Regions from separate parts of the Gordonia sp. NPDC003376 genome, predicted to be linked through region 1. Evidence: riboswitches for the same ligand, from Rfam matches in the RefSeq annotation. Region 1 holds a riboswitch; the other holds the start of a gene.

Region 1 (3,404 bases):
CGGGACCGCCCCCACGCCGATACCGGAGAGACTGGTGAGCGCGGTGTTGAGGTAGGTGTAGAAGGCGAACATCCCGCCGAATCCGACGGTGCCGATCAGAAGGGTGAACCACACCTGCCCGCGGCGCAGTGCGCCGAGTTCGGTCATCGGGTTGGTCACGCGCATGTCCGAGAGCGACCCGAGGTTGCGGATGAGGGCGCCGACGGTGAGCACGCCCACTGCCACGACGATGAGAAATGCGCTGCGCCAACCGGAATGCTCGCCCAGCCAGGCCGCGGCCGGCACTCCGGCGACGTTGGCGACAGACAGTCCGAGCATCACCTGGCCGACCGCCTTGGCACGACGCTGTGGGCCGGCGAGGTGCGCGGCGACCAGGGCTGCAACACCGAAGTAGGCCCCGTGGGGCAGGCCGGCGACGAACCGGGCCGCGAGCAGCAACGCGAAGTTCGGGGCCAGCACGGTGGCGAGGTTTCCGACGGTGAATGCCACCATCAGTCCGATCAGCAGGGTCCGCCGGGACATGCGGGCGGTGAGTGCGGCGATCAGCGGTGCGCCCACCACGACCCCGAGGGCGTATGCCGAGATCACCCATCCGGCAGTGGGTTCGGACACATCCATGGCCTCGGCGATGTTGGGCAACAGCCCCATCGAGACGAACTCGGTGGTACCGATACCGAAGCCGCCGAGGGCCAGGGCGATGATCGCCCACCGGACGGACGTCGAGCCGGGTGTCGTGGGCGCCGGAACCGTGCGTGTGCGGTCCGTGTGGGAGCGGGCTGGGGTGTGCGACACCTGTGCACCAACCACCCCACGGGTGCCGACGATTCCCCGGTCGGCTGGTGAACTACTTCACAAGCTCGGGTTCGGGTCCGCGGCCACCGGTCCCGTGCGCTCCGACGCGGGCGGTGACGCCGGTTCGTGTTCTGTGGTTCATGGCCATCCCCATCGGCCGAGAGATCCCGGGATCCGGGATCGTGAATCCGGAGAGGCGGGATGCCAGGTCGTCACCGCCCCGTTTCCCTCACCGCCCCGTTTCCCTCACCGCCCCGTTTCCCTCACCGCCCCGTTCCGTGACACGCGCGACAGCAGGAGTCGGCCGCCACCAGCATTGCGATCGGCGCGAGCAGGAGGGTTCTCAACGAGTTGTGACCGTGTTATACCCTTGACGCCAGGTCATGAGTATCAGCGCACAGCCCCGGCTTGCTGATCGGCAACCCTCCAACCGCGGTGGGGTGCTCCGGGTGATGACCGGGTTGGGGATCGCGTCGCACGCATCCCCGGCAAGCGCGGGTCCGAAGGTCGGACCCCACCAGGGTCTTCACGACCCTGCCGACCGCAGAAAGTGATCTATACCCATGTCTGACGCAGCCAACGGTGGCGAGTGGAGTTTCGAGACCAAGCAGATCCACGCCGGCCAGACCGCCGACGGTACGACCAATGCTCGCGCGCTGCCGATCTACCAGACCACCTCGTACGTCTTCAACGACACACAGCATGCCGCGAACCTCTTCGGGCTGGCCGAGCCGGGCAACATCTACACCCGGATCATGAACCCCACCCAGGACGTCGTCGAGCAGCGCCTCGCCGCCCTCGAGGGTGGCGTCGCCGCCCTGCTGGTCGCCTCCGGCCAGGCCGCCGAGACCTACGCGATCCTCAACATCGTGGAGAACGGCGGCCACGTGGTGGCCAGCCCCCGTCTCTACGGCGGCACCTACAATCTGCTGCACTACACCCTGCCGAAGTTCGGCGTCGAGGTGACCTTCGTCGAGGATCCCGAGGACCTCGACTCGTGGCAGGCCGCCGTGCGTGACAACACCCGTGCCTTCTACGGCGAGTCGATCTCCAACCCGAACAACGAGATCCTCGACATCCCGGGCATCTCCGAGGTGGCCCATCGCAACGGTGTCCCGCTGATCGTCGACAACACCGTCGCCACCCCGTACCTGCTCAACCCGCTGGCCCACGGTGCCGACATCGTGGTGCATTCGGCCACCAAGTACATCGGCGGCCACGGCACCGCGATCGGCGGCGTGATCATCGACGGCGGAACGTTCGACTGGCGTGTCCAGCGGGACGGTCAGGACCTGTTCCCCGGCTTCACCACCCCGGACCCGAGCTACCACGGTGCGGTCTTCGCCGATCTCGGCGCCCCGGCGTATGCACTCAAGGCCCGCGTGCAGCTGCTGCGTGACACCGGTGCCGCGATCTCCCCGTTCAACGCCTTCCTGCTCGCCCAGGGCCTGGAGACGCTGAGCCTGCGGGTCGAGCGGCACGTCGCCAACGCACAGAAGGTGGCGCAGTACCTCGTCGACCATCCGCAGGTGGAGTCGGTGGCCTACGCCGGCCTGACGTCGTCGCCGTGGTACGAGCGGGGCCGGCAGCTCGCGCCGAAGGGTCAGGGTGCGATCATCGGGTTCGAGATCGCCGGCGGCGTGGACGCGGGCAAGCGGTTCGTCGAGGCATTGACCCTGCACAGCCATGTCGCCAACATCGGCGACGTCCGGTCGCTGGTGATCCACCCGGCGTCCACCACACACAGCCAGCTGACCCCGGAGGAGCAGTTGGCCGCCGGTGTGAGCCCCGGTCTGGTCCGCCTGGCCGTGGGTATCGAGGGTATCGACGACATCCTGGCCGACCTGGACCAGGGTTTCGCGGCAGCGAAGTAGTTGAGGAGCGCATAACCAGTGTCGGTAACGATCGACCCGAAGGCGTCGCAGGCGCGTCAACCCGACTGGGAGACGGTCCCGGACGGGCGGATGGTCAGCGTCCGCCTCGGGCCGATGGTGCTCGACAGCGGGTACCGGCTCGACGACGTCACCCTGGCGTTCCAGCGCTGGGGGACGTTGTCGCCGTCCCGCGACAACGTGATCCTGGCGCTACATGCACTCACCGGTGACTCCCATGTGACCGGTGCGGCCGACGCCGAGCACCCGTCGCCCGGCTGGTGGGACGGATTGATCGGTCCGGGCTGTGCGGTGGACACCGACGAGTGGTGCGTCATCTCGGCCAACGTCCTCGGCGGATGCCGCGGATCGACCGGCCCGGCATCCCTGGATGCCGACGGACGGCCGTGGGGCTCACGATTCCCGGAGATCACCGTGCTCGATCAGGTGCGCGCGGAGGCGGCGCTCCTCGAGGCCCTGGGGATTCGCAGTATCGGCGCGGTGGTCGGCGGTTCGATGGGTGGCGCCCGCGCGCTCGAATGGGCCGTGGAGTATCCCGACCGTGTCCGCAGTGCGCTGGTTCTCGCCGTGGGCGCCCGCGCCACCGCCGATCAGATCGGTACCCAGACCACCCAGATCGCCGCGATCACCTCCGATCCCGACTGGCAGGGCGGCGATTACCACGGCACCGGTCGCGCGCCGGTCGCGGGCATGGGGATCGCCCGGCGGATCGCGCACCTG
Region 2 (3,404 bases), on a different contig from region 1:
CGACGGCCCGGTGCAGACCCTGATGCGCCACACCGGCCCGGCACTGAGCCCGTTCAACGCGTGGACCCTGCTCAAGGGGCTCGAGACCATGCGCCTGCGAGTGGATGCGTCGGTGGCCTCGGCGCTGCGCATCGCGCAGTTCCTCGAGGACGACCCGCGGGTCCGCTGGGTCAAGTACCCGTTCCTGACGTCGCATCCGCAGTACGAGCTGGCGATCGAGCAGATGACCGGCGGCGGCACCGTGGTGACATTCGAGCTCAACGACCACGACGGCGTCGGCGGCAAGGCACGGGCCTTCGAGGTGCTCAACCGCCTGCGCGTGATCGACATCTCCAACAACCTCGGCGACTCGAAGTCGCTGGTCACCCATCCGGCCACCACCACGCACCGTGCGATGGGCCCGGAGGGGCGCGCGGCGATCGGTCTGAGCGACTCCGCACTTCGCCTGTCGGTGGGCCTGGAGGGGATCGACGATCTCCTGGCCGATCTCGATCAGGCCCTGGGCTGAACCGCCCGGACCCGATCGACACTCAGCTCTGACGCGGGGTCATCCCGGCGACCGGAAGGTCGTCGAGGGTGACCCCGAGTGCGTTGAGCACCGTCCGCAACTTCGCGGTGGTCTCGGCCAGTTCGGCCCGCGCATCGGAATCGATGACGATCCCGCCGCCCGCCCACATGCGCACCTCGGTCCCGGAGCCGTCGAGTTCGAGACAGCGGATGGTGACCATCCACTCGCCGTTCCCGTCGGCGTCGGCCCAACCGACCGCACCGGCATACAGGCCGCGCGGTTCCTCGTGTGTCCGGATGTACTGTGCCGCGACGTCGGCCGGCGTACCGCAGGTGGCCGGGGTGGGACTCAGGGTGAGAGCGAGATCGAGTGCGGTGCAGTCGGATTCGGCCAACACTGCGCGCACCGGGGTGGCCAGGTGCCACATCTCCCCGGTGGACAGCAGTTCCGGCTTGTCGCCGATCTCGAGGTCGGTGGCGAGCGGTGCCAGACACTGCCGCAGATGCTCGACGACGAAGGCGTGCTCCCGATGGTCCTTGGCCGAATCGGCCAAGGATTCCCTGGATCGCCGATCCTCGGCGGTATCTGCCGAACGCGGTGCCGACCCGGCGTAGGGCAGGCAGGTGACCTCCCGGCCGCGCTTGCGCAGCAACAACTCCGGGGTCGCACCGATCAGTCGGCCGGTTCCGGTGTCGACCGCGAACGCATTGTGCTCGTGGTTGCCGCCCGCGAATGCGGCCAGCAGATCGTCGACGTCGACGGGGATGTCGAGTCGGCCGGTGAGTGTCCGCGCCAGCACCACCTTGTCCAACCCGCCGTCGGCGATGGTGGCCACGGCGGCCTGGACCCGATCCAGATGTGTTGCCGGGTCGGGGATCTCGACGATCGAGGTGAACCGTCGTGCGGTGGGTTCGGTGCTCGGGAGCGGGGCGTCGGAGTGGAGCAGCGTGCGAGGGGTGATCAGGGCGGAGGGCTCCGACGGATCGAAGGCGAGTGCGCCGACCACCGAGTCGACCCGCCGCTCTCGGAGATCGGTGGCGGCGACCGCCGCATCCGGATAGCGGCGGAGGACGCCGGCGGCGCGGACCACGCCGTGCGGCCGGGACAGGACGAACACGTCGGGACTCACCTCTCCCAACCTACCGAGCCGCCGCCGGCGGGGTTTCGCTCACGGTGGGTGAAAATTGACACCCCGACGCCGCATCGACCACTCTGGTTGCAGGTCATGAGTGCCAGCGACAAGCCCCGGCTCGCTGGTCGGCAACCCTCCTCCGCGGTGGGGTGCTCCGGGTGACGACCTGGCCGTGTACCGACCGGGCACGGCAAGCGTGGATTCTCCGAGGAGTTCGATCGATGACTGCTGTCGTCAGCCAGACAACCATTCCCACCGTTCCCGCCGTCGCGGCGACCGATGCGGTCCGCGACATCGTGATCGCCCCGCTCGCCGCCGTCGTCGGTGCCGACCAGGGCGCCCCGCTCGCCGACGGTTCCGAGATCGGTTACGCCAAACTCGATTACGCGGCGAGTGCCCCGGCCCTGACTGCCGTCGCCGAGGCCGTGAGCACCGCCCTCGCCGGATACGCGAGCGTGCACCGCGGTGCCGGCCACCTGTCGCAGGTCACCACCGGCCGGTACGAACAGTGCCGGGAGACGGTGCGGCGCTTCGTCCGTGGCCGCACCGATGACACCGTCGTGTTCACCCGCAACACCACCGACGCGCTGAACCTCGCCGCGCACTGTGTCCGCGGCGACGTCGTCGTCCTCGACATCGAGCATCACGCCAATCTGCTGCCCTGGGTGTCGCGGGAGAGCGGGGCCACCCGGATCGTGACCGCGCGCAACACCATCGACGCGACCCTCGACGCGGTGGAATGCGAACTGGCCGCTGCCCCGGCCGCGCTGCTCGCGGTGACCGCCGCGTCCAACGTCACCGGCGAGGTGCTGCCGATCGGCCGACTCGCGGCGATCGCGCATCGTCAGGGCGCCCGGATCCTGGTGGATGCGGCGCAGCTGGTCGCCCATCGGCCCGTGTCGATGGTCAGCCACGGCATCGACTACCTGGTGTTCTCCGGGCACAAGCTCTATGCGCCCTTCGGTGCGGGGGTGCTGATCGGGCGCTCCGACCTGCTCGATGCCGCCGACCCCTACCTGGCCGGTGGCGGCGCCTCGGCGGCCGTCGCGGTGGTGGGGGAGCCCGACGCCAACTGTGCGTCGACCGCCTGGCACACCGGGGCGGCCCGCCACGAGGGCGGCTCGCCGAACGTCCTGGGGGCCGTCGCCATCGCCGCGGCCTGCGAGGCGATCACCGAGATCGGCTTCGAGACCATCGGACACCACGAGTACGTCCTGAGGGACAGGCTCGACTCCGGCCTCGAGGCCATCGACGGTGTCACGCCGCTGCGCATCTTCGACGATGCACCCGATCGCGTCGGGATCGCCGGATTCGACGTCGACGGTCACACGCCGCGTGCGGTGGCAGAGTATCTGAGCGATCACCATGGCATCGGGGTCCGGGACGGCAAGTTCTGTGCGCATCCGCTGCTCAACCGTCTCGGCCGGCCGGACGGCGCGGTCCGCGCCAGCTTCGGCCTCGGCACCGGTTCCGCCGACATCGACCGCCTCGTCGACGCGATCGGCCGCCTCACCGGCGCCGCCGCGTCCCGGGCCGACGCCGTACGGCGCACCGAGATCCACCACTCCCACCCGATCAGCACTCACCACACCAGCACCGGAGAAACGACGTCATGACCATCGAACTCGCCGACCACCGTCTGCTCAGCATCGGCCGCCCGCCGCTGAAGGTTGCGCTCGCCGGCGACGTCCCGGCCGATCAGCTGCCGATCGTCGTCCGCCGCCCCACCCTGCGGGACGCCCAGCGCGCACGTTCGCTGCTGCG

The links. A riboswitch is a leader RNA that binds a small molecule or an ion and turns the genes downstream of it on or off. The one in region 1 is predicted to bind S-adenosylmethionine.
Region 2: another riboswitch for S-adenosylmethionine. It lies ahead of ACWDUA_RS23005 (aminotransferase class V-fold PLP-dependent enzyme); the one in region 1 lies ahead of ACWDUA_RS19605 (bifunctional o-acetylhomoserine/o-acetylserine sulfhydrylase).

The regions. Positions count from the first base shown of each region.
Region 1 covers NZ_JBSFRM010000022.1:57,544-60,947, reverse strand. The annotation lists gene ACWDUA_RS19610 (MFS transporter) at 1-792, opposite strand, end outside; SAM riboswitch class IV at 1,172-1,293, shown strand; gene ACWDUA_RS19605 (bifunctional o-acetylhomoserine/o-acetylserine sulfhydrylase) at 1,356-2,666, shown strand; gene metX (homoserine O-acetyltransferase MetX) at 2,685-3,404, shown strand, end outside.
Region 2 covers NZ_JBSFRM010000034.1:41,812-45,215, reverse strand. The annotation lists gene ACWDUA_RS23015 (O-succinylhomoserine sulfhydrylase) at 1-508, shown strand, start outside; gene ACWDUA_RS23010 (isochorismate synthase) at 531-1,637, opposite strand; SAM riboswitch class IV at 1,730-1,843, shown strand; gene ACWDUA_RS23005 (aminotransferase class V-fold PLP-dependent enzyme) at 1,862-3,256, shown strand; gene ACWDUA_RS23000 (hypothetical protein) at 3,253-3,404, shown strand, end outside.